3 regions of the Pseudomonas sp. JL27(2026) genome follow, and region 2 is predicted to be linked to each of the others. Evidence: predicted binding sites of a transcription regulator. Region 2 holds the regulator's gene; each other region holds the start of a gene.
What was found. The regulator FliA, encoded in region 2, starts transcription of late flagellar genes. The targets are predictions, from matches to a motif close to CTAAAGTTTNNNNNNNNNNNGCCGNTAA.
Positions count from the first base shown of each region.

Region 1: the regulator FliA is predicted to act here: its motif matches at 6,383-6,410, upstream of AC1Z1G_RS25460 (methyl-accepting chemotaxis protein).
Region 3: the regulator FliA is predicted to act here: its motif matches at 3,755-3,782, upstream of AC1Z1G_RS09350 (methyl-accepting chemotaxis protein).

Region 1 covers NZ_CM167794.1:5,556,639-5,567,087, forward strand. Annotated here, with positions in the region: gene AC1Z1G_RS25455 (Hpt domain-containing protein) at 1-4,281, opposite strand, end outside; gene AC1Z1G_RS25460 (methyl-accepting chemotaxis protein) at 4,319-6,379, opposite strand; gene AC1Z1G_RS25465 (chemotaxis protein CheW) at 6,484-7,023, opposite strand; gene pilH (twitching motility response regulator PilH) at 7,034-7,399, opposite strand; gene pilG (twitching motility response regulator PilG) at 7,457-7,861, opposite strand; gene gshB (glutathione synthase) at 8,123-9,076, shown strand; gene AC1Z1G_RS25485 (TonB family protein) at 9,178-10,077, shown strand; gene AC1Z1G_RS25490 (YqgE/AlgH family protein) at 10,258-10,449, shown strand, end outside.
Region 2 covers NZ_CM167794.1:1,776,653-1,787,101, reverse strand. Annotated here, with positions in the region: gene AC1Z1G_RS08025 (CheW domain-containing protein) at 71-934, opposite strand; gene AC1Z1G_RS08020 (ParA family protein) at 1,019-1,807, opposite strand; gene motD (flagellar motor protein MotD) at 1,856-2,743, opposite strand; gene AC1Z1G_RS08010 (flagellar motor protein) at 2,756-3,496, opposite strand; gene AC1Z1G_RS08005 (protein-glutamate methylesterase/protein-glutamine glutaminase) at 3,496-4,611, opposite strand; gene AC1Z1G_RS08000 (chemotaxis protein CheA) at 4,662-6,911, opposite strand; gene AC1Z1G_RS07995 (protein phosphatase CheZ) at 6,939-7,727, opposite strand; gene AC1Z1G_RS07990 (chemotaxis response regulator CheY) at 7,749-8,120, opposite strand; gene fliA (RNA polymerase sigma factor FliA) at 8,287-9,027, opposite strand; gene fleN (flagellar synthesis regulator FleN) at 9,024-9,854, opposite strand; gene flhF (flagellar biosynthesis GTPase FlhF) at 9,969-10,449, opposite strand, start outside.
Region 3 covers NZ_CM167794.1:2,057,135-2,067,583, forward strand. Annotated here, with positions in the region: gene ccoN (cytochrome-c oxidase, cbb3-type subunit I) at 1-381, opposite strand, end outside; gene AC1Z1G_RS09340 (alpha/beta family hydrolase) at 482-1,168, shown strand; gene AC1Z1G_RS09345 (hypothetical protein) at 1,273-1,773, opposite strand; gene AC1Z1G_RS09350 (methyl-accepting chemotaxis protein) at 2,159-3,724, opposite strand; gene AC1Z1G_RS09355 (lysostaphin resistance A-like protein) at 3,953-4,744, opposite strand; gene acnA (aconitate hydratase AcnA) at 5,052-7,802, opposite strand; gene rlmM (23S rRNA (cytidine(2498)-2'-O)-methyltransferase RlmM) at 8,025-9,098, shown strand; gene tusA (sulfurtransferase TusA) at 9,330-9,581, shown strand; gene AC1Z1G_RS09375 (MATE family efflux transporter) at 9,630-10,449, opposite strand, start outside.

The sequences.
Region 1 (10,449 bases), 2.3 Mb from region 2:
CTGGGTTTCGGTATCAAGCCGGCGCAACTGGTCGCGCATTCGCTCAATGGTGGTTTCCATCTCGCTCAGAGCCACGCGGGCATCGTTGACCTGTTGTTCGATCCGTCCTCGAAAGATCGAGGTTTCGCCGGCCAGGTTGACCAGATCATCCAGCAACTCTGCCGAGACCTTGACCATGTCGGCCGCGATCTCGGCTGGCGCAACCGGCGCCTCGGGCTTGACCGGCAGCGGCGCGAGCGGTTCTGCCGCGGGTGCCTCTGGAGCGTTGGCGGCCGGGTGGGTGAAGTCGCGGATCGCCTCGATCAGTTCATCGGCCGACAACACCGGTTGACCGGCGCGTGTCGCGTCGAGCATCTGCGCCAGGCGGTCATGGCAGCCCTGCAACAGACCGAACAGCGCGGCGGTCGGTTGCAGCAGCCCGGCCGACAAGCCTTCGTAGAGAAACTCCAGCTCGTGGGCCAGGTCACCAATCGGGGTAATTTCGACCATCCGTGCACCGCCCTTGAGGGTGTGCAGGTCACGCAGCAGGGTTTCGACTTCCTGACGGCTTTGCGGCTCGGCTTGCCAGCGCACCAGCGCCGCGCCTGAGCTGTCGATAATGTCGAACCCTTCTTCGAGGAAGATCTCCAGCAACTCCGGGTCGTGCACCGCCGAGTCGCTCCCGGCCGGTGCTTGCGGCGCTTCAGGGCTGGCGCCGTTGCCCTGGCGAAACTCGCGAATGGCCTCGATCAGCGTTGTCGGGTCGTCCAGTGATTGCTGGCGTTGCAGTTGTTCCAACAACACCGCGAGGTGGTCATGGCTCTGTTGCAGCAATGACACCAGGTCAGCGCCGTGGCTGTGGCGTCGGTCCACCAACCCTTCGTAAAGACTTTCCAGCTCATGGGCCAGATCACCAACCGGCCCGACTTCGGCCATCCGCGCGCCGCCCTTGAGGGTGTGCAAGTCGCGCTGCAACGACGACAACGGCGCCGCGTTGTCCGGGTCGTGCAACCAGCGCTGCAAGGCCTGACCCGCACTTTCGAGGATGTCCGCTGCTTCTTCGAGGAAGATCGAGACAATTTCATCGTCCGCCGATGACGTTTGCTCAAGCGTTGCCGTGGCGCGGCCCAGTTCGGTGATGCTCAGGGTACGGCTGCCGTCGCTGCGAATCAGGCCCATGGCCGAAGGATCGAGGCCCTCATCGAGCAACTCGCGCAATGCCCGGATACGGGCAGGCTGCGGGCTGACTTCCTGGCCAGCAGCCAGTTCGTCGAGCATGTTGATCAGGGCTTCGTGGGCACTTTTCGCCTCATGGAAAAACCGCTCGCTGACCGCCAGGCTGCTTTCTTCCACCGCGCCATACAGATCGAGCAAGGCCTCGCAGAGTTCATCCACCGGGTGCAGGTCTGCCAGGTGCGCGCCTTCGCCCAGTGTCGTCAGTTCATCCAGCAACGCGCTGAGTTCAAGACGTTCGCCGGGGTGCTGCTGCCAACGCTGAAGCAGGCTTTCGGCGTCCAGCAGGATGTCCATGCCCTGGGCCAGGAAGTTGTTGATGAGCTGCGGATCACGCTTGATCCGCAGCCCGGTGTTCGGCGCACTGAGGATTGCTTCCAGCCGTTCGGCAAGCAGGGTCCGGGTGCGTTCGATCAGGCTTTGGGCACCGGCAATCCCGGCCAGCGGGTCGCGGCCCAACTGCTTCAGGCCCCGGCGAAACAGGCCTTCGGCTTCAAGCAGCAACTCGACTTCGTCCAGGTCCAGCGGCATCTGGTGTGCCTTGAACTCGCGGGCAAGGTGATCCAGCGGCGCCGCCAGCTCAGCGATCGGCAACACACCAGCCATCGACGCACTGCCCTTGAGGGTGTGCAGAGCGCGTTGCAACTCGTCGCTGGCCTGCAAGGGCATGTGCTCGGCGGCCTGATCGAGAAAGCGGTTAAGGCTGGCGAGGTGGGTTTCGGCCTCGTTGCGGAAGATCTCCAGCAACTGCGGATCGAGTGCGGCATCTTGGGGTGACACACCTTCCGGGGCAGGCTCATCGCCCTTGGCCAGCGCATGGGCACGGGCGGCCAGGCGGTCGACATCATCGCGCTGGCGCTGGCCATTAGCGGCAAATTCGTCCACCAGTTCGGGCAACAATTCCAAAGCATCGGCCAACAGCTGCTGCACCGCCGCACCGGGTTCGACGCTGCGTTCCAGCACGCGGTTGAGCAGGTTTTCCATCGCCCAGGCCAGCTCGGCGAGGACCAGCGCACGGACCATCCGCCCGCTGCCCTTCAAGGTATGGAAGGCCCGGCGCAACTCACCCAGGACCGAGGCACTGTCAGGGCTGGCGGACCAGCGCGGCAGGTACTCGCGCAGCACGTCGAGGACTTCGTCGGTCTCCTCAAGGAACACTTCACGCAGCTCGTCATCCACTGGCGCCTCGCCGAGCGGCGGCGGCAACAGGCTGCCCGGCGTGTTGAGGGCTGGCGGGTTCACGGCGGACACCGGGCTGGCCAGCACCTCGGCCAGGGATTGCACCACCTGCGGATCGCCCAGCGCTTGCAGGTCCTGCATCACCTGCGCTTCGTCGGGGGCAAGCACGTCATTGAGCAACGGCACCTGCGGCTCGCGAGGGACGTAGCCCAGCGCCGCGAGGCTTCGCTCGGCAACGTCCAGCAGCGCCTCGCCGGGCGCTTCGTGATCGTCACTCAAACGCTCCAGATAATATTCCAGGCTGGTGATCGCATCCGCCAGGTGGTCGAGTTGCTGCCAGCCGGGCTGGGCCTGATCCACCAGCAGGTGCTCGCGGATAAACCTGTTACAGGCTTCCAGCAGGCTCGCCGCACGGCTTAACGGAATCATCGCCAGCGCGCCACGCACCTGGGTCAACAGGGCCGGCAGCGGTTGCAGGTGCTGGCGGTCCCAGTCGGCGTCGATGTAGTCGACGATCATGTCCTTGGCCTGTTGCAGGCAGATGCGGGCTTCCTTGATGACAATCTGGTGGATCTGCGTCAGGTCGGTGGTCGGCAGGCGGCTTTCTTCACGGCTTTCCGGTTCGACGGTGCCGACCATTCCGGCCAGGGTCGCTTCGACGTAAAGCAACGCACCCGCGACATCCATCAGGGTCGCGTCATTGGGTTCGCGCTGGCCCTGGGCGAGGCTCTGGACCACCGCCAACTGATCGATGATGACCTTGCGCGGCTGGCCGAAACCCAGCACTGCCAGGGTGTCGGCGATCTGCCGCAACGGCGCCAGCAGGCTGTCGAGGTCCGAGGTGTGCTGCCGGTCGCTGCGCACGAACAGGTCAAGCCGCTCCTTGACCCGCACCAGCTCTTCGCACAGCGCGGCGAGTACCGAGCGCATGGCGTCGCGGTCAGGGCCGGCCAGGCGGGCGCGCTCCTCATCGACCATGGCGCTGTCCGGCAGCGCCTCATCCAGTCCGTAACGTTCTTTCATGGTATGCATCTGCGCGCTGGGGAATTGGGCCTTGGCAATATAGAACAACAGGCTCTTGAGCAACTCGGGCGGGGCCGGTTCATTGATCCCGGTCATGCCCTGCTCAAGCAGGCGCTTGAGTTCCTTGTCGGCGTCCTTGAACAGGCTGCGCAACGCGGGGCTGTTGGCGATGCTGCCTTGCGCCATGCCCTCGACCAGCGCCGACGCCACTTGCCACAGCGGGTTCAACGGCGAGTTGCGGCACAACCCTTCCAGGCGGGCGAAGACCTTGGCCAGGTAGCCGACGTTGGTTTCATCGTCCTGTTCACGCAGCAGGCCGACCAGGCCCATTTGCAGCAGTTGCCGGGCCTTGCGCAGCATGCCCGGAAGGTCGGGAGGTTCAAGCTGCGCCAGCGCCGCGGCGTCCAGTGGTGCGATCACCGGCAGGTGCGGGCTGAACAGGCTGGTTTCCGACAAAAGGCTCTCGTCCCGGGCACTGCGCAGGTCGTTGATCAGCGGCAACACCACCAGCGGTAAATCGCGGCGGGCACTGTGAACGCGGTCGAGGTAGATCGGCAACTGGCCCAAGGCCTGTTGCAACACATGAATCGCTTCGTCGCGATGGCTGACGCGGTTCTGCTGCAAGGCACCGGCCAGTTGCTCCATTTCTTCGGCAAGCAGGGCCGCGCCGTAGAATTCGACCATTTGCAGGCTGCCGTGGACCTGATGGATGCAGGCCAGGCACTCGTCGATGGCCGGCGTCACCTGCGGGTCCTCGGCCAGGGTGTCGAGGGCCACGTTTTCGAGGGCCAGAGAAGCCTGCTTCAGCGTTTCGGCAATTTCGCCCTTGACCCATTCGAGGGCCACATAGTCGTGCCGATCACCCATAACCACTCCAGTCAAATTCATTCACCGCGTTCAGGGATCAGGCCTGACCGGCGTCTCGCGCAGGGGCCGTCGGCAAGGTGAAACCCGATACCGAACGGCGCAACTGGCTGGCCATCTTCGCCAGGTTGCCGATGCTCTCGGCGGTGGCGGTCGAGCCCGACGAGGTCTGCGTGGTGATCTGCTGGATCACGTTCATCGTCAAGGAAATCTGACCCGCCGACGACGTCTGTTGCTGCGCCGCATTGGAAATACTCTGGATCAGCGCCGCGAGGGTTTTCGACACGCCCTCGATTTCCTCCAGAGCCACTCCGGCATCCTGCGCCAGCCGCGCACCGCGCACCACCTCAGTGGTGGTCTGTTCCATGGAAATCACCGCTTCGTTGGTGTCCGTCTGGATCGCCCGCACCAGGGTTTCGATCTGTCGGGTCGCCGCCGACGAGCGCTCGGCCAGACGCTGCACTTCATCGGCCACCACCGCAAAACCGCGCCCGGCGTCGCCCGCCATGGAAGCCTGAATCGCCGCGTTGAGGGCCAGGATGTTGGTCTGGTCGGCAATGTCATCGATCAGACTGACGATATCGCCGATCTCCTGCGAAGACTCGCCCAAACGCTTGATACGCTTGGCGGTGTCCTGGATCTGCTCGCGAATGTTGTCCATGCCGTGGATGGTGTTGTGCACCACCTCGTTGCCCTTGTTGGCGATTTCCACCGAGCGCTCGGCCACCGCCGAGGACTCGGCAGCGTTGGCCGACACCTGGTCGATGGACTGGGCCATTTCGTTGATCGAAGCCGATGCTTCGCAAATCTGCTGGGCCTGATGCTCGGACGCCTGGGCTAGGTGCATGGCCGTGGCCTGGGTTTCCTGCACGGCCGCCGCGACCTGACCGGCCGTAAGGTTGATGGTCGCCACCAGGTCGCGCAACTGGTCGACCGAATAGTTGATCGAGTCGGCGATGGTCCCGGTAAAGTCTTCGGTCACCGAAGCCGTCACCGTGAGATCACCGTCGGCCAGGTCTGCGATTTCATCGAGCAGGCGCATGATCGCGTTCTGATTGCGCTCGTTCTTCTCGGCGGTTTCCTGCAACTGGCGGTTGGTCTCACGGACCATCACCAAGCCGATCAGGATGATCGAGGCCAGCGCCAGCAAGCCCAGCACGTAACCGCCGATGGTGTCGGTGGTGCGCCCACCCACCAGGTTTTCAAAGCTGCTGGCCAGGTGCGACGCTTCATCGAGCAAGGTCTGGGACAAGCTGAAAATATTGCTCGCCGACTCGCGCACCTTGAACAGTTCGGGGGAGGTTTCGAGAATTTCATCCACGGAGCCGGAGACGAACTCGAACAGCTCGGCAATCTCGGTCAGGCGGGCGCGGGCATCGCGGTCTTCTACCTGGCTGATCTTCAGCGCCGGGTTGCCCTGGAGCATGCCCGTGAGCACCTGGCCGAAACGCGCGGCATCACGGCCGAAGGCGTCGGCTGCCTGCTGGGCGTTTTCGTCTCCGGCCAGCACGGTGTTGACCGCGCCGAGAATCCGTTCGGCCAGCAACGACTGACGCTGGGCCACGGCGACCTGCGTGGCGGGGGCGCCGCGCTGGAGCAGGATGTCGACGACTTTTTCGGACTCGACCTGCAACTGCGGCACGGTTTCGGCCAGAGTCGCGGCAACTTGATGCAAGGACAACACAGTCTGTTCGCTGGAGAGGATCGCGTCGGTGTTCTTCAGCAGGCGCTCCCAGTCCAGCTGCACGGCGCGCATTTCCGGGCGCACGGTCGACGGCGCGGGCGGCAGGCCGGTGGTCGGGTCGCCTTTCTTCAGAAAGCTCCAGCGCTGGGCAAAGTCGTTGCGTGCATCGCTCAGCAGCTTGAACGCCGCAGCCTTGCCGGCCGCCGCTTCGGTGGCGTTCTTGGCGATGCGCTGGGACAGCACGCGCAGCTCACCGGCGTGGCCGATGTACTGTTTGTCGTAGGTAGCCTGGGTGTTGAGGTAGGCGAAGTTGGCGAACAGCAACACGATGAAAATGATCAGTGCGATGAACAGCACGATGATCTGCGACCGGCTGCGCGACCCTTCCGTTGGCTTGCCTGCTTTTGCTTTTGTCATCAATCCTCGCCTGTTAACCAACACCCTTTAGAACTCACCAAAGTACCTGTGGCGATGGAGCAAGCTCCCTCGCCACAAAAGCCTGCTCCCACAAAAGTCTGCAGTTACAGGGCTACGTTCATGAAGCTCTGTGATTGCGCCAGGGCAAACGGGCTGAACACCTGCCAGCATTGCTCGCGCTCGAACCGCCCCTTGATAAACGCCGCCATCGGACCTTGCGCCGTGTCCGCCACATCAGGCCTGAAACTGCTCTGGTCAAAGTGCTGCATACCCAGCACCTCATCGACCATCAACCCGGCAAACACTTCGTTATGCTCGACCACCAGCACCCGCCGCTGCTTGCGCACCGTCGACAGCTCGACACCGAAAAAACCGCACAGGTCCATGACCGGCAGCAGCCGCCCCCGCAGGTTAGCCACACCGCGAACCCATGGCTTGACGCCGGGCAACTGAGTGAAACGGGGCTCGTGCAGCACTTCGCTGACCTCCCCCATCGGCGCCACGTACCAGCGCTCGCCAATGCGAAAACCGATCCCGCTCCAGCCGTGCTGGCGGGTGTGCTGGGACGGCAAATCAGCCGCCAGCAAGCGGCAGCGCGCATCGATCTGCAACAACAGTTCGAACGCCGTCAGCGACTCGGCCATGGCCAACGGCTCAGCCGGCCAGAACGGCGTTCAGGGTTTTGATCAGTGTTTCTTCATCCACCGGTTTGGTCAGGTAATCCCTGGCGCCCTGGCGGGTGCCCCAGACCTTGTCGGTCTCCTGATCCTTGGTGGTAATGATGATCACCGGAATGTGGCCGGTGTCCGGGTCCTTGGTCAACTGGCGGGTCGCCTGAAAACCGTTGAGGCCCGGCATGACAATATCCATCAGCACGGCGTCGGGCTTTTCCTGGCGGGCCAGGGCCACGCCATCAGCGCCGTTTTCGGCTTTCAACACTTCATGGCCGTGCTTTTCGAGCATGCCGGTCAGTTTGTACATTTCAGTCGGCGAATCATCGACGATCAGAATACGTGCCATGGTCTTCCCCATTCATATAGACGCCTGGCCCGTTGGCCGGGTGTCGCTGTGCGTGTCCTACTGCGGCGAAACGGCGGCAAAACCCGGGACATGGGCCTGGATCGCACCCAGCAGTTCTTCCTTGCTGAAAGGCTTGGTCAAGAACTGGTCGGAACCGACGATGCGCCCCTTGGCCTTGTCGAACAGGCCGTCCTTGGACGACAGCATAATCACTGGCGTGGACTTGAACGCACTGTTGTTCTTGATTAAAGCGCAGGTCTGATAACCATCCAGACGCGGCATCATGATGTCGACAAAAATGATCCCCGGATGATGATCGGCAATCTTGGCCAGGGCATCGAAACCATCGACCGCCGTAATCACCTCGCAGCCGACGTTGCGCAACAACGTTTCGGCCGTGCGGCGTATGGTTTTCGAATCGTCGATGACCATGACCTTCAAGGCGTTGGAATGCTGTTCCATATCTGCTCTACCATCGCCACTAGGATTCGATTTTGTCGATGCACGGGTTTTCAATGCGTGAAGCCCTTGATGTTCAAGGCTTCTACGTAGCATGGCAGCCTTTTTAGCACAGTCGCTGGCGGCAATCTATCGAGCAACCGGCGAGGTGGTTTTTCCTTGACCGGGAACACACTGGGCGCCACTCTGACGCCACTTTTTCACGTCATTTTTTGCCCTGCTTTTTATCCAGAGTCGGGCCAGCCCATTTTCGAGGAAACACCCATGAGCGTTCGCGTCGGGATTGTCATGGACCCTATCGCCAGCATTGCCTATAAAAAGGACAGTTCGCTGGCCATGCTGCTGGCCGCCCAGGCACGCGGCTGGACGCTGTTCTATATGGAACAGCGCGACCTGTACCAAAGCGAAGGTGAAGCCCGGGCACGCATGCGCCCATTGAAGGTGTTCGCCAACCCGGAAAAATGGTTTGAGCTGGAAGCCGAAACCGACGCGCTGCTGAGCGATCTGGACGTGATCCTGATGCGCAAGGACCCGCCGTTCGACATGGAATTCGTCTACTCCACGTACCTGCTGGAGCAAGCCGAGCGCGCGGGCGTGCTGGTGGTCAACAAGCCGCAAAGCCTGCGCGACTGCAATGAAAAGCTGTTCGCCACGCTGTTCCCGCAGTGCACGCCGCCGACCGTGGTCAGCCGCCGTGCCGACGTGCTGCGCGAGTTCGCCGCCAAACACGGCGACGTGATCCTCAAGCCGCTGGACGGTATGGGCGGCACTTCGATCTTCCGTCACCGCGCGGGCGATCCGAACCTGTCGGTGATCCTGGAAACCCTGACAGCGTTGGGTGCCCAGCAGATCATGGCCCAGGCTTACCTGCCGGCAATCAAGGACGGCGACAAGCGCATCCTGATGATCGACGGCGAACCGGTGGATTACTGCCTGGCGCGGATTCCGGCCGCTGGCGAAACCCGTGGCAACCTGGCCGCGGGTGGTCGTGGCGAAGCCCGCCCGCTGACTGACAAGGACCGCTGGATCGCTGCACAGGTCGGCCCGACGTTGCGTGAAAAGGGCCTGCTGTTCGTCGGCCTCGACGTGATCGGCGAGCACCTGACGGAAATCAACGTCACCAGCCCGACCTGTATTCGCGAGATCGACAACGCTTTTGGCACGAACATCGGCGAAATGCTGATGGCTGCCATCGATCAGAAGCTTAAAGCCAAGTGATGTAGAACAAACAAGCAGGAACCAACATTGCGTTATCATGCGCCGCCTGTGAAACGCGTGATGTTGGTTTTTGTGATGCCTCTTGTGATGTCGAACCGCTGATGACACTCCCTTCCGATCTGCCCCCCGAACTCGCCCACAGTGGCGTGCGCCCGGCCGATCGCCTCGGTTTTACCCTGTTTCTTGCAGCGCTGATTCACTTGGCCTTGCTGTTGGGCGTCGGGTTCTCCCTTGTCGAACCCAAGCAGATCAGCAAAACCCTGGAAATCACCCTCGCCACGTTCAAAAGCGAAACCAAGCCTAAAAAAGCCGATTTCCTCGCCCAGGAAAACCAGCAAGGCAGCGGCACCCTGGATAAAAAAGCGATTCCCAAGACCACCGAGATCGCGCCGTTCCAGGACAACAAGGTCCAGAAAGTCACGCCTCCACCCTCGGTCAAACCCCAGGTGCCGGAAGCCGCGCCGAAAGCGGCAGTGACCACTGTCGCCCCCGCGCCAAAGAAAGCCGCGACCAAGAAAGAAGAGGTCAAGGCAGAGCCGACGCCCAAGGCCGCGACACCGACGTTCGACAGCTCGCAGCTGTCCAGCGACATCGCCAGCCTGGAAGCCGAACTGGCCCACGAACAACAGCTATACGCCAAGCGCCCGCGCATCCATCGCCTGAGCGCGGCGTCGACCATGCGCGACAAAGGTGCCTGGTACAAAGACGAGTGGCGCAAGAAGGTCGAGCGCATCGGCAACCTGAACTACCCGGACGAAGCCCGGCGCAAGCAGATCTACGGCAATTTGCGCCTGATGGTCTCGATCAACCGCGACGGTTCGCTCTATGAAGTGCTGGTGCTGGAGTCCTCCGGCCAGCCGCTGCTGGATCAGGCCGCACAACGGATCGTGCGACTGGCAGCGCCATTCGCCCCGTTTACCGGCGATCTGTCGGATATCGATCGACTGGAAATCATCCGCACCTGGAAGTTTGCGCGCGGGGACAAGCTCTCCAGCAACTGACCAGCGCAAATCCCTTGTGGGAGCGGGCTTGCTCGCGAATGCGGTCGGTCATTCAACATTGATGTCGACTGACACGACGTCTTCGCGAGCAAGCCCGCTCCCACATTTGATCGCTGTAGACTGCCAAATTGCGGCATCCCCAGCTTGTCAGTTTGCCCCTCCAACGCCACACTAGCGCACATGAAGAACGTCAGCCCCAGCTACCTCAAGCATCACTTCCTGATCGCCATGCCGCACATGGCCGACCCGAACTTTGCTCACACCTTGACCTACATCGTCGAGCACACCGCCAATGGGGCTATGGGGCTGGTAATCAACCGCCCGCAAGACCTGAGCCTGGCGGACATTCTTGAACAATTGCGCCCCGACATC
Region 2 (10,449 bases):
CCTCGAAAAACCGCAGTTGGCGGTGTGTGTTCTGTTTGGCCGCACCCACGTGCGGCCCTGTATTTATGTGTTACGCAGGCTTGTGTGGCGGCTTGTTCGCACTCATGTGCCTCGCGCCACCACTGGCAATCAGTTCCGCCAGCGCGGAGACGTCGAGCAACGCACACATGTGCTCGATCACCGTACCGGCCAGCCATGGACGCTGCCCACGATGGGTGCGCCATTTGATTTCATTCGGGTCCAGGCGCAATGAACGGCTGACCTGATGCACCGCCAGCCCCCACTCATAGCCCTGAACCGAGATCACGTATTGCAAGCCCTGACGGAAATCGTCGCGGTAACGATCCGGCATGACCCAGCGTGCGGTATCCAGCACTTTCAGGTTGCCGGCCTGGCTCGGCAAAATCCCGAGGAACCATTCCGGCTGACCGAACAACGGCGTCAGCTCGTGGCCGGCCAGCGAGTAAATCGAACCCAGGCACACCAGCGGCACCGCCAGGGTCAACCCGGCCACGTCGAACAGCAGGCATTCGAACGGCTCGGCAGCCCACGACGGACGCCCGTCACTCTCCACGGGAGGCGGTGTGTTGCTCGGCGGCAAATGAACTTCAACCACCGGCGGCACGAGTGCCTGCAACAACGGCGCAACCAGCGAAGGCGCCATGACCGGTGCAGGCACCTCAAGCACGGGCACGACCACCGGTGCAGGTGCAGGCACAACCGGGGCAACAACGGCTGCCAGCTTTTGTGCGTCGCGTGCCTGCTCTTCAAGGACCGCCGCCTGGAACTCATCCAGGGTGCTTTCAGGCTCGACCACCTCGGGCAGTGCTTCAAGCGTGACCGGCAGTTCCTCGGTCGCCTCTTGCAGCAGCGAATCCAGATAGGATTGCAGCGCCAGTTGCGGCCGGGTCTTGATCTCGACAGGACGGTTCATAGGGATGCCCATGAATAAACCTCAACCCAATGGCCTACAGAGGTTATCGGCAGCATCGACGGCTGGCTTGAGTAGAGGTTCACCTCAAGCCACCTGCGGAGCAAGTTGCTGGGCCAGCAAGTGTTTGAGCAAGGCCCGATATGCCAGCACGCCGCGGCTTTTGCCGTCGAACTGTGAAGGCGTCAGACCGGCGCGGCTGGCGTCGCGCAGACGGGTATCGACCGGAATGTAGCCCTGCCAGATATCGTCGGGGAATTTGTCGCGCAGCACCCGTAACGTCCCGAGGGACGCCTGGGTCCGGCGGTCGAACAGCGTCGGCACGATGCTGAACGGCAGCGCCTGTTTGCGCGAACGGTTGATCATCGCCAGGGTGTTGACCATGCGCTCCAGGCCTTTGACGGCCAGGTGTTCGGTCTGCACCGGGATCACCAACTGCTGGCTCGCCGCCAGGGCGTTGACCATCAACACGCCGAGCAACGGCGGGCTATCGATCACGGCGTAATCGAAGTCCTGCCACAACTGCGCCAGGCTCTTGGCGATCACCAGCCCCAACCCACTCTGGCCAGGCGACTGACGCTCAAGGGTGGCCAACGCGGTGCTCGATGGCAGAAGGGAAATACGTTCGTCGCTGGTGGGCATCAACAGCTGGCCGGGCAGGCCTTGCGGCACTGTGCCCTTGTGCAGGAACAGGTCATAGCAGCTGTGTTCCAGGCTGTCAGGGTCATAGCCGAAGTAACTGGTCATGGAGCCGTGGGGGTCGAGGTCGACCACAACCACGCGCTTGCCCGCCTCGGCCAGCAACCCGGCTAAAGCGATGGAGGAAGTGGTTTTACCAACACCACCCTTTTGATTGGCAACTGCCCAGACTCTCATTCAAATTGTTCCTCTCGGTCGGGCAGGCCCGACCGAGGAATAGCTGAGTTACAAAGCGGGTGACGGAGAATTGACGGCACTCTCGCGTCCCGGCGACTTGACAGGCGTCGGTGCAGTTTGTGTGCCAGCACGCTTCAATGCCGCATCAGGCGTCGCATGGGCGGTGCCAGTGCCAGTCAGGCTGCGACGTACATCGAGGTTACGTGACACCACCAACACCACACGGCGATTGCGCGCCCGACCTTCGGCGGTGGCGTTATTGGCCACCGGCTGGAACTCGCCATACCCCACCGAGGCCAGCCGCCCAGGGTTCACACCCTGCATGGCCAGCATGCGCACGATGCTCGCCGAACGCGCCGAAGACAGCTCCCAGTTGGTCGGGTACTGCGCGGTGCGGATCGGCTGGTCGTCCGTGAAGCCTTCAACGTGGATCGGGTTATCGAACGGCTTCAGAATCGCCGCGACCTTGTCGATGATGTTGAACGCGATGTCGCTCGGCATGGCGTCGCCGCTGCCGAACAGCAGGCTGGAGTTCAATTCGATCTCGACCCACAGTTCATTGCCGCGAATGGTCATCTGGTTGGAACTGATCAGATCACCAAACGCTGCGCTGATGTCATCGGCGATGCTTTTGAGCGGGTCCTTGCTGGCCTGACTGATGCCGGCGTCGACCTGGTCGCTGTCCTTGATCAGAGGCTGCGCCGGGGTGACGGTCTTCGGTCGCTCGTCACCGATCGGAATCGGCTTGAGGGCACGGTCCGAATCGGTGAATACGCCGATCAGCGCCTCGGAAATCACCTTGTACTTGCCCTCGTTGATCGAGGAGATCGAGTACATCACCACGAAGAAGGCAAACAGCAGTGTGATGAAGTCCGCGTAGGACACCAGCCAGCGTTCGTGGTTTACGTGTTCTTCAGGTTGGCGACGACGTGCCATGAGGTTATTCCCTTAATCCATGAAGCCCTGAAGCTTCAACTCAATGGAGCGAGGGTTTTCACCTTCGGCGATCGACAAAATGCCTTCCAACAACATTTCGCGATAACGCGACTGCCGCAATGCGATTGACTTGAGCTTGGCGGCAATCGGCAACAACACCAGGTTGGCGCTGGCCACGCCGTAGATGGTCGCAACGAACGCCACGGCAATGCCGCTGCCCAGTTGCGACGGATCGGCGAGGTTGCCCATGACGTGAATCAGGCCCATCACCGCACCGATGATGCCGATGGTCGGCGCGTAGCCGCCCATGCTTTCAAAGACTTTCGCGGCTTCGATGTCACGACTCTCCTGGGTGTAGAAGTCCACCTCCAGGATGCTGCGAATCGCTTCCGGTTCGGCACCGTCCACCAACAGTTGCAGGCCTTTGCGCGAGTAGCTGTCAGGTTCGGCGTCAGCCACCCCTTCCAGCCCCAGCAAACCTTCCTTGCGGGCGGTCAGGCTCCAGTTCACCACGCGATCGATGCCACCGGCCAGATCGACGTGAGGTGGAAACAGAATCCAGCCAAGGATCTGCATGGCACGCTTGAAGGCGCTCATCGGCGACTGCAACAACGCAGCACCGATGGTCCCGCCCAGCACGATCAACGCTGCCGGGCCGTTGGCCAAGGCACCGAGATGACCACCTTCCAGGTAGTTGCCACCAATGATGGCGACGAACGCCATGATGATCCCGATAAGGCTTAACACATCCATCAGATACAAGCCTCGGCCAGGTGCTTGCCGATCTCGTCAAGGCTGTAAATCGCGTCTGCCAGATCGGCTTTGACGATCGCCATCGGCATGCCGTAGATCACGCAGCTGGCTTCATCCTGGGCCCAGACCGCACTGCCGCCCTGCTTGAGCAGGCGAGCGCCTTCACGACCGTCGGCGCCCATGCCGGTCAACACGACCGCCAGAACTTTGTCGCCGTAGGACTTGGCCGCCGAACCGAAGGTGATGTCCACGCACGGCTTGTAGTTCAGACGCTCGTCGCCCGGCAGGATTTTCACCGCGCCACGGCCATCGACCATCATTTGCTTGCCGCCAGGCGCCAATAGGGCCAGGCCCGGACGCAGGATGTCGCCATCCTCGGCTTCCTTGACGCTGATCTTGCACAGCTTGTCCAGACGCTCGGCGAAGGCCTTGGTGAAAGCTGCCGGCATGTGCTGGATCAGTACGATCGGTGCCGGGAAGTTCGCAGGCAACTGGGTCAACACCCGTTGCAGTGCAACCGGACCGCCCGTGGACGTACCGATGGCCACCAGCTTGTAGGATTTGCGCTTGGGTGCCGGCGACGAAGGGCTGGCCGCTGCCGCCCGGGTCGGCGCGGGTGCCGGTGCCGGACGCGCCGGGGCGCTGCCGCCAAACGTAACCGGCGCAGGGGCGGCGGCCGGAGCTGGAGCTGGAGCGCTGTAAGCACTGAAACGACGATTACTGCGCGAGATGCTGTGAACCTTCTCGCACAGCAGTTGCTTGACCTTCTCGGGATTGCGCGAGATGTCTTCGAAATTCTTCGGCAGGAAGTCCACCGCACCGGCATCCAGCGCGTCGAGGGTTACCCGGGCACCTTCATGCGTCAGCGAGGAGAACATCAACACCGGCGTCGGGCAGCGCTGCATGATGTGCCGCACTGCCGTGATGCCATCCATCATCGGCATCTCGTAGTCCATGGTGATCACGTCTGGCTTGAGGGCCAGGGCCTGATCAATCGCCTCTTTACCGTTGGTCGCCGTACCGACAACCTGGATGCTCGGATCCGCTGAAAGAATTTCCGAGACGCGGCGGCGGAAAAACCCCGAATCGTCCACCACCAGGACTTTGACTGCCATAAACACTCCGTTAGGCGCAGCGGGACCTCTGCGGCCCCGCCCCACCAGAATCAAATACGCCGTGCGGCGTAACGCTTGAGCATGCTCGGAACATCGAGAATCAGCGCAATGCGGCCGTCACCGGTAATGGTGGCGCCGGACATGCCCGGGGTTCCCTGGAGCATTTTGCCCAATGGCTTAATGACCACTTCTTCCTGGCCGACCAGTTGATCGACGACAAAGCCGATCCGCTGGGTGCCAACCGAAAGGATCACCACGTGGCCTTCACGCTGCTCTTCGTGAGCGGCAGAGCTGACGAGCCAACGCTTGAGGTAGAACAGTGGCAGCGCCTTGTCGCGCACGATCACCACTTCCTGGCCATCGACCACGTTGGTACGCGACAGGTCGAGGTGGAAGATCTCGTTGACGTTCACCAGTGGGAACGCGAACGCCTGGTTGCCCAGCATGACCATCAGGGTCGGCATGATCGCCAGGGTCAACGGGACCTTGATGACGATCTTCGAGCCCTGGCCCTTGGTCGAGTAGATGTTGATCGAACCGTTGAGCTGGGAAATCTTGGTTTTCACCACGTCCATGCCCACGCCACGACCGGACACGTCGGAGATCTCGGTCTTGGTCGAGAACCCTGGGGCGAAAATCAGGTTGTAGCACTCGGTGTCGCTCAGGCGGTCGGCAGCATCCTTGTCCATCACGCCGCGTTTTACCGCGATGGCGCGCAGGACGTTCGGGTCCATGCCTTTACCGTCATCGGAAATCGACAGCAGGATGTGATCACCCTCCTGCTCGGCCGCCAGGATGACCTTGCCGCCACGGGACTTGCCCGAAGCTTCGCGCTCTTCCGGCGACTCGATACCGTGGTCGACCGCGTTGCGCACCAAGTGGACCAACGGGTCGGCCAGGGCCTCGACGAGGTTCTTGTCGAGGTCGGTTTCTTCGCCGACCAGCTCCAGGTTGATCTCTTTCTTGAGCTGGCGCGCCAGGTCACGAACCAGGCGCGGGAAGCGCCCGAAGACCTTCTTGATCGGCTGCATCCGGGTCTTCATGACCGCGGTTTGCAAGTCGGCGGTGACCACGTCGAGGTTCGACACAGCCTTGGACATGGCTTCGTCACCGCTGTTGAGGCCCAGACGGACCAAGCGGTTACGCACCAGTACCAACTCGCCGACCATGTTCATGATTTCATCGAGCCGTGCGGTATCGACGCGCACGGTGGTCTCGGCTTCACTGGTCGGTTTTTCCGGTGGCGGCGTCGCAGCAGCACGAGCCGGAGCCGGCGCTGGGGCCGGAGCAGCGGCTTTCGCTGTTTCAGCCTTGGCTGGCGCAGCTTTGGCTTCTGGCGCCTTGGCCACCGGCTTTGGCGCGGCCTTGGCAACAGGTGCAGCCACTGCCGCCGTAGCCGAACCGGCCACTTCGGTGAACTTGCCTTTGCCGTGTAACTCGTCGAGCAGCGATTCGAACTCGTGATCGGAGATCAGGTCGCTGCCGGCTGCAGCCGCGGTCGGTGCCGCTTGTGCCGGAACCGAAGCAATGGCCGAGTCCAGCGCATCAACGGCAAAGGTGCCTTTGCCGTGCAACTGGTCGAGCAACGCTTCAAATTCGTCGTCGGTAATATCGGTATTGGCTGGCGTCGATGCAGGTGCCGCCGGCACTGCCGGTGCTACCACGGCATCCACCGCGAACTGACCTTTGCCATGCAGTTGGTCGAGCAAGGACTCGAACTCGGCATCGGTAATTTCATCACTGCCTGGCGCAGCAGCTTCTGCCGCAGCCGCTGGGGCTTCGGCCTGCTCCTTGACTGCATTCAGCGAGTCGAGCAGTTGTTCGAATTCGTTGTCGGTGATGTCGCCCGATTCGCTTTCAGCGACCGGTGCCTCAACCACTTCTTCGACCACGGGCGCAACCTCGGCCGAGGCCGGTTCGGCCAGGCGAGCCAATGCCGCCAGCAGCTCCGGCGTCGCTGCCGTGATCGGTGCACGCTCGCGGACTTCGCTGAACATGCTGTTCACCGCGTCGAGCGCTTCGAGAACCACGTCCATCAATTCCGAGTCGACGCGACGTTCACCCTTGCGCAGGATGTCGAACACGTTTTCGGCGATGTGACAGCACTCCACCAGCTCGTTGAGCTGGAGGAAGCCGGCGCCCCCTTTTACAGTGTGAAAACCGCGAAAAATTGCATTGAGCAAGTCCGCATCATCCGGTCGGCTTTCAAGCTCGACCAGCTGTTCGGACAGTTGCTCTAGAATTTCGCCGGCCTCAACCAGGAAATCCTGAAGGATCTCTTCATCGGCGCCGAAGCTCATTAATGGGGTGCTCCTACAGGTCTAAACCTAAAATCCAAGGCTGGAAAGCAAATCGTCCACATCGTCCTGACCGGACACAACGTCTTCACGTTTATCGGCATGAATCTGCGGACCTTCACCCTGCGTGAGATGTTTTTGTGGATCTTTTTCGGCCAACATCGCTTCGCGGTCATGTTCGATGCCTGCAAAGCGGTCGACTTGACTGGCCATCAGCACGAGTTTGAGCAGATTGCTTTCGACTTCGGTGACCAATTGGGTCACACGCTTGATGACTTGCCCGGTGAGGTCCTGGTAGTCCTGAGCCAGCAGAATGTCATTGAGGTTGTTCGACACGGTCTGAGTGTTCTCGACGCTGCGCGTCAGGAAACCGTCAACGCGCCTTGCCAGCTCACGAAATTCCTCGGCACCGACTTCACGCCGCATGAACCGGCCCCAGTCCGCACTCAAGGCCTGGGCATCAGTGCTCAGGCCATTGACCAGCGGGGTGCTGTTCTCGACCAGGTCCATGGTGCGATTGGCTGCGGCCTCGGTCAGCTTGACCACATAGGACAGGCGTTCGGTGGCATCCGTGATCTGCGACACTTCCTCGGCTTGAGGCATGTGCGGGTCAATCTGAAAATTGACGATCGCGCTGTGCAGCTCGCGAGTGAGCTTGCCAACTTCCTGGTACAGGCCGCGATCACGGGTCTGATTGAGCTCATGGATCAGTTGCACCGCGTCACCGAACTTGCCTTTTTCAAGGCTGTCGACCAGTTCGCGGGCATGTTTTTTCAGGGTCGATTCAAAATCGCCCTGTGAAGATTCGTTGTGCTCCATAGCTCCCCCGTGGCGGATGCATCAACCGATGCGTTCGAAGATTTTTTCGATCTTGTCTTTCAACGCCTGGGCCGTGAAGGGTTTGACCACATAGCCGTTAACGCCGGCCTGAGCCGCTTCGATGATCTGCTCGCGCTTGGCTTCAGCGGTCACCATCAGTACAGGCAGGTGCTTGAGCTTTTCATCGGCACGCACGTGACGCAGCAGATCGATACCGGTCATGCCAGGCATGTTCCAGTCTGTTACCAGAAAGTCGATGCTTCCGCTGTTGAGCACAGGGATGGCGGTAATGCCGTCGTCTGCCTCGACCGTGTTGGTGAACCCAAGGTCACGCAACAGGTTTTTTATGATCCGCCGCATCGTTGAGAAGTCATCAACGATGAGGATTTTCATGTTCTTGTCCAATTCGACCTCCAAGCAGTCTTAAACGCGCTCAGCACCTGAACGCGCCATTTCAATCAATCCGGCGTAACACTCAACGACTGTCTGGAGTACAACGGGCCGAGACCGGTTCAGCCTAAGCCGTACCAGCCTCGTTCGCAGCGCCCCACACGGCCTGTCAACGCGCTCGCCACTCCCCCAAACGCCCCCGCAAACGGGCCGCGCACTGGCTGTGTAACTGGCTGACCCGCGATTCGCTGACCCCCAGGACCTCACCGATTTCCTTGAGGTTCAGCTCTTCGTCGTAGTACAGCGCCAACACCAGTCGCTCACGCTCCGGCAAATTGGCAATCGCGTCCGCCAGCGCAGCCTGGAAACGTTCGTCTTCCAGGTCACGCGACGGCTCGAGATGAGCACTCGCGCCATCCTCATGCAGCCCTTCATGCTCGCCGTCCTGCAACAGATCGTCGAAGCTGAACAGCCGGCTGCCCAAGGTGTCGTTCAAAATCCCGTAATAATCATCGAGACTCAATTGGAGTTCGGCCGCAACCTCGTGATCTTTAGCGTCACGGCCGGTTTTAGCTTCAATCGAGCGAATTGCGTCGCTGACCATGCGGGTATTGCGGTGGACCGAACGCGGCGCCCAGTCCCCCTTGCGTACTTCATCGAGCATCGCCCCACGTATGCGGATACCCGCATACGTCTCGAAGCTTGCGCCTTTGCTTGCGTCGTACTTGGTCGACACTTCGAGCAAGCCGATCATCCCGGCCTGGATCAAATCCTCGACCTGGACACTGGCCGGCAGGCGAGCCAGCAGGTGATAGGCAATACGCTTGACCAGTGGCGCATAGCGCTCGATCAATTCGTACTGGGCGTCACGTGCCGACTTTTTGTAAAGGTTGTAACCGCTGGCTGTCATAGCACAGGTCCTGCCGTTTGTTGCACGAGACGCTCGACGAAAAACTCCAGGTGCCCGCGCGGGTTGGCAGGCAACGGCCAGGTATCGACCTTCTGTGCAATGGCCTTGAACGCCAGCGCGCACTTGGAACGCGGAAAGGCTTCATAGACCGCACGTTGCTTCTGCACTGCCTTGCGCACGCTCTCGTCGTAGGGAACGGCACCGACGTATTGTAAGGCGACGTCCAGGAAGCGGTCCGTGACCTTGGTCAACTTGGCGAACAGATTGCGGCCTTCTTGCGGGCTTTGCGCCATGTTGGCCAGCACGCGGAAGCGATTCATGCCGTAATCGCGGTTAAGCAGCTTGATCAGGGCATAGGCATCGGTGATCGAGGTCGGTTCATCGCAGACCACCAGCAAAACCTCTTGCGCGGCGCGGACAAAACTGACTACCGAGTCACCAATACCGGCAGCGGTGTCTATGACAAGCACGTCGAGGTTGTCGCCGATATCGCTGAAGGCCTGAATCAGGCCGGCATGCTGGGCAGGGCTCAGGTGAACCATGCTCTGGGTGCCGGAAGCTGCCGGAACGATACGAATACCGCCAGGCCCCTGCAATAACACGTCGCGCAGCTCACAACGGCCTTCGATGACGTCGGCCAAGGTATGTTTGGGTGTCAGCCCCAACAGGACGTCGACGTTCGCCAGACCCAGATCGGCATCCAGCAGCATGACGCGCCTGCCAAGCTCGGCGAGAGCCAGGGACAAGTTAACTGACACGTTAGTCTTCCCGACGCCACCTTTGCCGCCGGTCACCGCGATCACCTGTACGGGATGCATGCTGCCCATGTTCTTTCTTTACCTTGTCTTGCTTAGACGCGGGCTACATAACTGGCTGCGCGTTCACACTGGAACAATGCATGGCAGTCCGTCGATGTAGGTACAAATCTATTCATTAATACCTCAGCCAACCCGCTTGGTCGGGCTGTGGTAGAGATCAGCGAACATGTCAGCCATGGCTTCTTCGCTGGGTTCTTCCTGCATTTGCACACTGACGGCGCGGCTGACCAGTTGGTGGCGGCGCGGCAGGTGCAGGTCATCCGGGATACGCGGCCCATCCGTGAGATAGGCAACGGGCAATTCATGACTGATGGCCAGGCTCAACACTTCGCCCAGGCTTGCCGTTTCATCCAGTTTAGTCAGGATGCACCCGGCCAGCCCGCAGCGCTTGTAACTGTGATAAGCGGCGGTCAGTACCTGCTTCTGGCTGGTGGTAGCCAGAACCAGATAATTCTTCGACTTGATGCCACGCCCGTTCAGGCTTTCCAACTGCATGCGCAATGCCGGATCGCTGGCTTGCAGGCCGGCGGTATCGATCAACACCACACGCTTGCGCAGCAGCGGATCGAGGGCTTGCGCCAGGGACTGGCCCGGATCGACATGG
Region 3 (10,449 bases), 280 kb from region 2:
TTCCAGCTCGGCGTACTCCTTGGTGCTGGTGTAGCCCAGTGGCAGGCTGATGGCCGCCAGCAGGATCACCAGTTGCCAGCCCCAGAACGTGAACGCGGCGATTTTCGGCGCGAACAGTTGGGCCTGGCAGGTGCGTTGCACCGAGTAGAAGGAGCAGGCGAACAGTGCGCAACCACCGAAGGCGAAGATCACCGCGTTGGTGTGCAGCGGGCGCAGGCGACCGAAGCTGGTCCACGGCAGGTTGAAGTTGAGTTCGGGCCAGACCAATTGAGCTGCGAGAAAAACCCCGAGCCCCATGCCGACGATGCCCCACACCACCGTCATAATGGCGAATTGGCGGACCACCTTGTAGTTATAGGCGGTACTTACAGAAGTGTTCATGGTTCCCCATCCACGGTTCAGGCGAAATCAATGCGCGCTTGCGCGAGGCAAGACGCTTCCTTCGCCTGGAGTTATAGGCAGACTAAAAAGCGAGGCAAGCATGGACAAAGAGCACAATGCCAGTATTGACGGGGATCAATGGGCGCAGTGCGTGCAGGATCACGGTTGGCTGTGGGATAGCGCCTCATCGGCGGTGTCGGGCGCACCGGTGACCTTGATCCTTGCCCATGGCGCGGGCGCGCCGATGGACAGCAGCTTCATGGCCGACATCGCTGCACGCCTTGCCACACAAGGCGTCAACGTGCTGCGTTTCGAGTTTCCGTACATGGCGCAACGGCGTCTGGATGGCAGCAAGCGCCCACCCAATCCGGCCCCGAAACTGCTCGAGTGCTGGCGTGAGGTGTACGCCCAGGTGCGACGCCATGTCACTGGGCGCCTGGCCATCGGCGGCAAGTCCATGGGCGGGCGCATGGCCAGTTTGCTGGTGGATGAGCTGGGCGCCGACAGGCTGGTGTGTTTGGGTTATCCATTTTATGCGGTGGGCAAGCCGGAGAAACCTCGGGTCGAGCATCTGGCCGGGTTGAAAACGCCGACGTTGATTGTGCAGGGTGAGCGTGATGCGCTGGGTAACCGCCAGGCAGTAGAAGGTTACGTATTGTCACCGAGCATCGAGGTGTTCTGGCTGGCGGCGGGAGACCATGATTTGAAGCCACTGAAGGCCTCGGGGTTTACCCATGAGCAGCATTTGACAGCTGCGGCGGGGAAGGTGGTCGAATTTCTGCTGTGACCGTTGTAGTGGCCGTCAAGGTCGCATTCGCGAGAAAGATCGCGAACGAGGCCTGACAGTCAGTATTACTTGCGCTCTGGGATGAGCGGCGGAGGGTTCACCCACTACAGTGTCATGTTGAATGTGCCTGCTGCGTCTAAATGCTTATGAAGGTCGAGGTATCGGACTCGGAACTCTCCTTGAAGCTTACCCGTCCGTGGGTCGAGCTTAATGGTGAGTTCGGCAACATCAGGGGCGGAATTAACGAGTATTGGTCCATTGTCGATTGTGTATACAATTGCAGCGTCTAGGCCTTTCCCGAACGTGCCCTCATACTCGTAGGTCTCCACCATCAGTTCTTCGTCGAGGTAAGGCACTAGAAATATAAAACCGAGATAATTCGGCTGATCAACCAAATAATTGTAATTGGCTCCGTTAATTCGCCAGTATTTTTTGCCCATTCCTATATCGGCCGGCCACTCTGGGTGGCCGTAGAGTGTAATTTTCGCGAATCTTGCAAACTCACCAATAATTTGATCTTCGCCTTGGCCTTGGGTCCAACGGAAATCGTTGTCAGGCGGTTGGCTTTCGCCATCTTTCGGAATGAAGTGTTCATGTACTTGCATTTTTAAGACGCTCCCTGAAGTTTAAACCGTGCACCAGTGACCAACGGGTGTGTTGGCCATTCGGCTAATAGATACTCCTGTGAAAGTTGACGGTCTACTGTCAACTCTGACAGCTATTCACCGGGCGATAAGTATGCTGGTTGACTTGCTGGTGATTATTAGAGGGTGGGGCGGCACTGATTTGCGATAGGCCAGAAATGAAAAACCCGAAAGTTTAACCTTTCGGGTTTTTTGTTATGGGTGTGCCAGGTATGGCGCGTAAGCGCAACCAGTTTGGCTGTGGTGGTCACGCTACTGACTTGGAGGTAAAAATCCTCTACGGAACCGTACGTACGGTGGTGAGGGGGCGGCGGGGCAACCCCGCCTCTTGCTCGATCAATAAGGGTTAGCGGTTAAAGCGCTCCACCAACGAGTACTGCGTGTGAGCCGTGCGGGTCAGCTCTTCACTCAGTTTTGCCGAGTGTTGGGCTTGTTCCGAGGTCTGGTCGGCGAGGGCGGCGATGGTGCTGATGTTGCGGCTGATCTCCTCGGCTACCGAGCTTTGCTCTTCGGTCGCGGCGGCGATCTGGGTGGTCATGTCGGTGATGTTGGCCACCGCTTCGCTGATTCCCACCAGCGCCTGGTCCGCTTCAAGCACGCGCGCCACGCCTTCTTCGGCCTGACGATGGCCGGCTTCCATGGTTTGCACCGCGGAACTGGCGGTTTGCTGGAGCTTGGCGATCAGGGTGTGAATCTGCCCGGTGGATTCGCTGGTACGTTGCGCCAGTTGACGAACCTCGTCGGCCACCACTGCAAACCCCCGGCCCATTTCACCGGCGCGGGCCGCTTCGATAGCGGCGTTTAGGGCCAGCAGGTTGGTCTGGTCGGCAATGCCTTTGATCACATCGACCACGCCGCCGATTTCGTCGCTGTCCTTGGCCAGTTGGGTCACGGTCAGGCCGGTTTCGCCGACTACTTCCGAGAGGCGCTGAATGGCTTCGCGGGTTTCACCGGCAATGTCGCGGCCGCGACCGGTCAGGCGATTGGCTTCCTGGGTGGCGTCAGCGGTGCGCTGCACGTGGCTGGCGACTTCCTGGGTGGTGGCGGCCATCTGGTTGACGGCGGTGGCCACTTGCTCGGTCTCGACGCGCTGGCGTTCCAGGCCGCTGGAGCTGTTGTGCGCCAGGGTGTCGGACTGTTTCGCTTGCTCGGTCAGGTGTTCGGCCGTGTCCTGCAGGCGGGTCAGGCAGGTTTTCAGGCGTGCCTCCTGGCTGAGGATGGACATTTCCAGGCGCGCCTGCGCGCCACGGCTGTCGGTGTACATCTGCGCAATCAGCGGGTCGGAGGTGGTCTGCTCGGCCAGGCGCAGCAGGCGCTTGAGGCCGCGTTGTTGCCAGCTCAGGCCCATCAGGCCCAGTGGAACGGAGAGGCCGGCAGCCAGGACAAAGCCCCAATGAGAATTCAGGGATGCGCCGATCATGAAGCTCAGTTGGCTGACCAGAATAAACGGCAGCCAGTCCTGCAGCACGGGCAGCCATTTATCGGTTTTTGGAATAGCGGACTTGCCCTGGTTGATGCGTTGGTAGAGTGCTTCGGCGCGGCGGATCTGCTCGGCGGTAGGCTTGACCCGCACCGACTCGTAACCGATCACCTGATTGCCGTCGAACACCGGTGTCACGTAGGCGTTAACCCAGTAGTGGTCACCGGTCTTGCAGCGATTCTTGACAATGCCCATCCATGGCAAGCCTTGTTTCAGTGTGCCCCACATGTGCGCGAAGACCGCAGCCGGGACGTCGGGGTGACGAACCAGGTTGTGCGGCGCACGGATCAGGTCCTCACGAGAAAACCCGCTGATTTCGACGAAAGCGTCGTTGCAGTAGGTGATCACGCCTTTTGCGTCGGTTGTCGAGATCAACCGTTGCTGAGCCGGGAAGGTCCGTTCGCGTTGTGTTATGGGCTGGTTATTACGCATGGCTTTTTCAATCCGCAAGGCTTTGAAAGGTTGTCGGCGGCGACATGAATATATTGAAATAAAATTTCAATATTTGAGTACGGTGTCTCACTGGCGCGCTTGGCGTCGGGCAGTGTTTGACGTAGATGGCGAAGGGTAAGTCTGGCTTGAGAGGGGCACGGTGTTCATCCTGAACGGTGACGGCGCTGATCTCGACCGTGAGGCCTTCAGCGCCAGGGTATTGAAAAATTATCGGGCCAGCATCGGGTAGGTAAACAGACCGAAGTGCAGCAGGTTCAAGCCGAAGTGGGTGGCGATGGCTGCACTCAGGCCGCCAAAGCGGTACGCCAGACCATAGCCGACCCCGGCAATGCTTGCCAAGAGCACCCATTGCCAGCCAGCGCCCGCGTGAACGAGGCCGAATAGCAGGGCGGCGCACAGCAGGGCCATGTGTTCGCCATGGCGCAGGTGTTTCCACTGGCGGCTCAGGCCGCCCTGGATGTAACCGCGAAACAGCGCTTCCTCGACCAGCGTTACCAGCAACATGTTATTGAGTACCCAGAGCCAGGCCTGGTCGGGCCATTTGGGCGCCCAGCCGATCATGCCCAGCAGCATCGCGCCACCCAGGGCGGCAATGACGCTCAGGGGCAGCGCCACGGCGGTGGCAGACAATGACAGGCGCAGGGAGCGGCGGCCGACAATCCATGGGCAGGCCAGCAACAGCCAAAAGCCAATCAGGGGTTTGTCCTGATTCAGGTACAGGGAGAACGGCACGGCATCGTCGGTGAAGCGTTGTGGGGCAATGGCGCGACCGTTGTAGAAACCGGGCAGCCAGTGCATGGCCAGTGCAAGCGCCAGGACCACGAACAGCGCGTGACCGAAATAGCGGGCGTAACGGTGTTGCTGCTGGCGTACGGCAATGCCGGAACCCACCAGCAGTGCGACGGGTATCGCCGCCAGCCAGCCCAGTTGCCCGTAGATGAGCGCCCAGCCGTAGCCGGTGCAGAGGAGTGCCAGATAGGTCCATGGCAGTGCGGGCATTCGAGAATCCTTGTGGTGCGGGGTTTTGCGTGAAAGCAGGGAAAGCATCGCCGTCGAGGCGATTCGCGGGGCGTGATTATAACGGCATGTGTCTTGTAGGACAGCCCAACAAGAAAACACTGCCTGAAGTAATACCTGTCAGTTAAGGCGTACAACCTGTGGGAGCGGGCTTGCTCGCGAAAGCGGCGTCACAGTCAACATTGATGCTGAATGCAATGCCCTCTTCGCGAGCAAGCCCGCTCCCACCGGTTACGTACCTTGACTGACTGGCATTACGCCCGAAGGCAGTGCTTTTGCCTGTGCAACGTCAGGATGCAATCAACTGTCGCAGTACGTAATGCAGGATCCCTCCGGCCTTGAAGTATTCGACTTCGTTTAGCGTATCGATCCGGCACAGCACCTCGATTTTCTCGCTGCTACCGTCCTCTCGGGTGATCACCAGCGGCAGGTTCATGCGCGGCGTCAACTCGACGCCGGTCAGGCCCTGAATGCTCAGGGTTTCCTTGCCGGTCAGGTTCAGGCTTTTGCGGTTTTGGTCGAGTTTGAACTGCAACGGCAACACGCCCATGCCCACCAGGTTGGAGCGGTGAATCCGTTCGAAGCTCTCGGCGATCACCGCTTTGACGCCCAGCAGGTTGGTGCCCTTGGCGGCCCAGTCGCGGCTGGAGCCGGTGCCATATTCCTGGCCGGCGATCACCACCAGCGGCGTGCCCGATGCCTGATAACGCATGGCTGCGTCGTAGATCGGCAGCTTCTCGCCGGTCGGAATGTAGACCGTGTTGCCACCTTCTTCGCCACCGAGCATTTCGTTACGAATACGGATGTTGGCAAAGGTACCGCGCATCATCACTTCGTGGTTGCCACGGCGTGAGCCGTAGGAGTTGAAGTCGCGCGGCTCCACACCCTGTTCGCGCAGGTAACGCCCGGCCGGGCTGTCAGCCTTGATGTTGCCGGCAGGGGAGATGTGGTCGGTGGTCACCGAGTCGCCCAGCAGGGCCAGTATCCGCGCACCGCTCACGTCCTTGATCACCGGTGGCGGGCCAGCGATGTCGTCGAAAAACGGCGGATGCTGGATGTAGGTGGAGTCCTTCTGCCACACGTATGTCGCCGCTTGCGGCACTTCAATCGCTTGCCACTGTGCGTCACCGGCAAACACTTCAGCGTATTCCTTGTGGAACATGGCGGTGTCGACTTGCGCCACCGCGTCGGCGATCTCCTTGCTGCTGGGCCAGATATCGCGCAAATAGACGGGGTTGCCGTCCTTGCCGGTGCCGAGGGGTTCGCTGCTGATGTCCAGTCGCACGCTGCCGGCCAGCGCATAGGCAACGACCAGCGGCGGGGACGCGAGCCAATTGGTTTTCACCAGTGGATGCACGCGGCCTTCGAAGTTGCGGTTGCCGGACAACACCGAGGCGACGGCCAGGTCGCAGCTTTGAATGGCCTTCTCAATGGGTTCCAGCAACGGCCCGGAGTTACCGATGCAGGTGGTGCAGCCATAGCCGACCAAGGAAAACCCCAGTTGGTCCAGATACTGGGTCAGGCCGGCGGCCTTGTAGTAGTCGGTGACCACTTTGGAGCCAGGCGCCAGAGAACTCTTCACCCAAGGTTTGCGTTTGAGGCCTTTCTCCACGGCTTTTTTCGCCACCAGCCCGGCCGCCATCATCACGCTCGGGTTGGAGGTGTTGGTGCAAGAGGTGATGGCAGCAATCACCACGGCGCCGTTTTTCAGGCGATAGGTCTGGCCTTCATACTCATAGTCCGTTTCGCCGATGAGGTCGGCATTGCCAACGGCAACCCCGCCACCTCCTTCGCTTTCAAGACGGCCTTCTTCCTTGCTGGTGGGGCGGGTGGGCTTGACTTGCAGGCCGAGGAAGTCAGTGAACGCCTGAGCGACATTCGGCAGCGACACCCGGTCCTGTGGGCGCTTCGGTCCGGCAAGGCTGGCTTCGACGCTGCCCATGTCCAGCGCCAGACTGTCGGTGAACACCGGTTCTTTGCCCGGCAGGCGCCACAGGCCCTGGACCTTGCTGTAGGCCTCGACCAGTTTCACGGTCGCGGCGGGGCGGCCGGACAAGCGCAGGTACTCCAGCGTGACGTCGTCCACCGGAAAGAAGCCGCAGGTGGCGCCATATTCCGGGGCCATGTTGGCGATGGTCGCGCGGTCCGCCAGCGGCAGTTCGGCGAGGCCGTCACCGTAGAATTCGACGAATTTGCCGACCACGCCTTTCTTGCGCAACATCTGGGTGACGGTCAGGACCAGGTCGGTGGCGGTGATGCCTTCCTTGAGCTTGCCGGTGAGTTTGAAGCCGATCACTTCCGGGATCAGCATCGACACTGGTTGGCCAAGCATCGCCGCTTCCGCCTCGATGCCGCCCACGCCCCAGCCGAGCACGCCGAGGCCGTTGATCATGGTGGTGTGGGAATCGGTGCCCACCAGGGTGTCCGGGAAGGCATAGGTGCGGCCGTCTTCATCCTTGGTCCAGACCGTGCGGCCCAGGTATTCCAGGTTGACCTGATGACAGATGCCGGTGCCCGGTGGCACGACGCTGAAGTTGTCGAAGGCGCTCTGGCCCCAGCGCAGGAAGGCGTAGCGTTCGCCGTTGCGCTGCATTTCGATGTCGACGTTCTGGGTGAAAGCGGTGCTGCTGGCGAATTTGTCGACCATCACCGAGTGGTCGATCACCAGGTCCACCGGGGACAACGGATTGATACGCTGCGGATCGCCACCGGCCTTGGCCATGGCGGCGCGCATGGCCGCGAGGTCGACCACGGCGGGTACGCCGGTGAAATCCTGCATCAGTACCCGCGCCGGGCGGTATTGGATCTCGCGGTCGCTGCGGCGCTCCTTGAGCCAGGCGGCGAGGGCCTTGAGGTCGGCGCCGGTGACGGTTTTCTCGTCTTCCCAGCGCAGCAGGTTTTCCAGCAGGACTTTGAGCGACATCGGCAGCGTGTCCAGATCGCCCAGGCTTTTGGCGGCTTCCGGCAGGCTGAAATAGTGGTAGGTCTTGTCGTCGACTTGTAAGGTTTTAAGGGTTTTCAGGCTATCGAGGGACGGCATTGAAATGACTCCTTTAAGTCCGCACGGCTACGGACTGACGGGGCGGGCAGAGCTTTAAACCTAGCCCTGTTTTAAGTAGCTGGCTAATAACTGGACTCTATAGACACGTTCAAGGTTGCGAACTCGGCTATCATGCGCCGGTTTTCGTGACAGGCTTTGCTTCAACGCAAGCCTGGGCATCGCGCAGTGGCTGAATGTCTCGCCATCTGCCCAGGAGTAAGAATGAACATCCTATTTATGCATTGCCGGCCCGGCTTCGAAGGCGAAGTCTGCTCGGAAATTTCCGAGCACGCCGCGCGGTTGAATGTGGCCGGTTATGCCAAGGCCAAGACCAGCAGCGCCTGCGCTGAGTTTGTCTGCACCGAAGAAGACGGCGCCGAACGCCTGATGCGCGGCCAGCGCTTTGCCGAACTGATCTTCCCGCGACAATGGGCGCGGGGCATGTTCATCGACCTGCCGGAAACCGATCGCATCAGCGTGATCCTGGCTCACATGGCAGACTTCCCGACCTGCGGCAGCCTGTGGCTGGAAATGGTCGATACCAACGATGGCAAAGAGCTGTCGAACTTCTGCAAAAAGTTCGAAGTTCACCTGCGCAAGGCGCTGATGGCGGCCGGCAAACTGGTGGAAGACGCCAGCAAGCCGCGTTTGCTGCTGACCTTCAAAAGCGGCCGCGAGGTGTTCATGGGCCTGGCCGAGGCCAACAACTCGGCGATGTGGCCGATGGGCATTCCACGTCTGAAGTTCCCCCGCGAAGCGCCTAGCCGTTCGACCCTCAAGCTGGAGGAGGCGTGGCACCACTTCATCCCACGCGAGCAGTGGGACGAGCGCCTGCACAGCGACATGACCGGCGTTGACCTGGGCGCAGCCCCCGGTGGCTGGACCTGGCAACTGGTCAACCGAGGTATGTTGGTGACCGCCATCGACAACGGCCCGATGGCCGAGAGCCTGATGGACACAGGGTTGGTGCAGCACTTGATGGCTGACGGCTTTACCTTCAAGCCCAGGCAGCCGGTGGACTGGATGGTCTGCGACATCGTCGAGAAGCCAGCGCGCAACGCGGCGATGCTGGAAGAGTGGATCGGTGAAGGTCATTGCCGCGAGGCGGTGGTCAACCTGAAGTTGCCGATGAAGCAGCGCTACGCTGAAGTGAAGCGCCTGCTGGAACGCATCGCCGACGGTTTCAAGGAGCGCGGCATCAAGGTCGACATCGGCTGCAAGCAGCTGTACCACGACCGCGAAGAAGTGACCTGCCACTTGCGTCGGCATGATGTGAGTAAGCCTAAAAAGCGCTGAACCATGGTGTAGGCGTTGGCCTTTGTGGCGAGGGAGCTTGCTCCCGCTGGGCTGCGAAGCAACCCTTATACCAGCGACTCAGTATCAGCAGGCACGCACACTGCGTGCACAGGTTTTGCGACGGCTTCGCCGCCGAGCGGGAACAAGCTCCCTCGCCACAGTTGCGGGCTGTACGATCTGTTAAGAGAGCCGGCTTTGCGCGACAATGCCGGCTAGTTTCAGGAGTGAATCATGAGTGAACTGATCGACGCGCCGGTTGACGGCACCCTCGACGCCACCGGGCTCCATTGCCCGGAGCCGGTGATGATGCTGCACCAGCACATCCGCGACCTGCCGCCCGGCGGTCTGCTCAAGGTGATTGCCACGGACCCTTCGACCCGTCGCGACATCCCCAAGTTTTGCGTGTTCCTGGACCATGAACTGGTCGAGCAACTTGAAGAGTCCGGCATCTACCTGTACTGGATTCGCAAGAAGTCCAATTAATGGACCTCAAAAAGAAGGCCTGCATATGCAGGCCTTTTTTACGGTCGATTAACGCGTCCGCTGACTGAGGCGGATGCGCTTGCGCGCACTGCGTGTCAGTCGAATCGACAGCATCAGCGCCGCGCAGCTCAAGCCCGCAATCAAACCTTCCCACAGCCCGCTCGGGCCGCTGGCCGGGCCGAACCAGTCGGTCAGCCCCAGCACGTAACCCACCGGCAAACCAATCCCCCAGTAAGCGAATAGCGTCAGGATCATCGTCACCCGCGTGTCCTGATAGCCGCGCAAGGCGCCGGCGCAGATCACCTGGATAGCATCGGAGAACTGGTACAGCGCGGCATACACAATCAACATCGAGGCGATCTGGATCACCGTCTTGTCGGCGGTGTAGATCGAGGCGATCGGTTCACGCAGAAGCAGAATCAGGCTTGCCGAGAACGCGGCAAACACCAGCGCCGCGCCCAGCCCGACCTTCGCCGCAAAGCGCGCCTGATAAGGGTTGCCGGCCCCCAGCGCCTGGCCGACCCGTACGGTAACCGCCATCCCCAGGGAATACGGAATCATGAACAGCAGCGAGCTGATGTTCAGGGCGATCTGATGCCCGGCCACGATGGTCGACCCAAGGCTGCCGATCAGCAGGGCAATGACGGCGAAGATGCTGGACTCGGCGAACACCGCGATGCCGATTGGCAGGCCAATGCTGACCAGGCGTTTGATCACGGCCCACTGCGGGCGATCGAAACGCACCAGCACGCGGGTGCGGGCATAGAAGGGCGCCCAACGGGTCCAGCCGGCCATGCTCAGTGCCATGAACCACATGACGATGCCGCTGGCCCAGCCGCAACCGACGCCGCCGAGTGCCGGCAGGCCG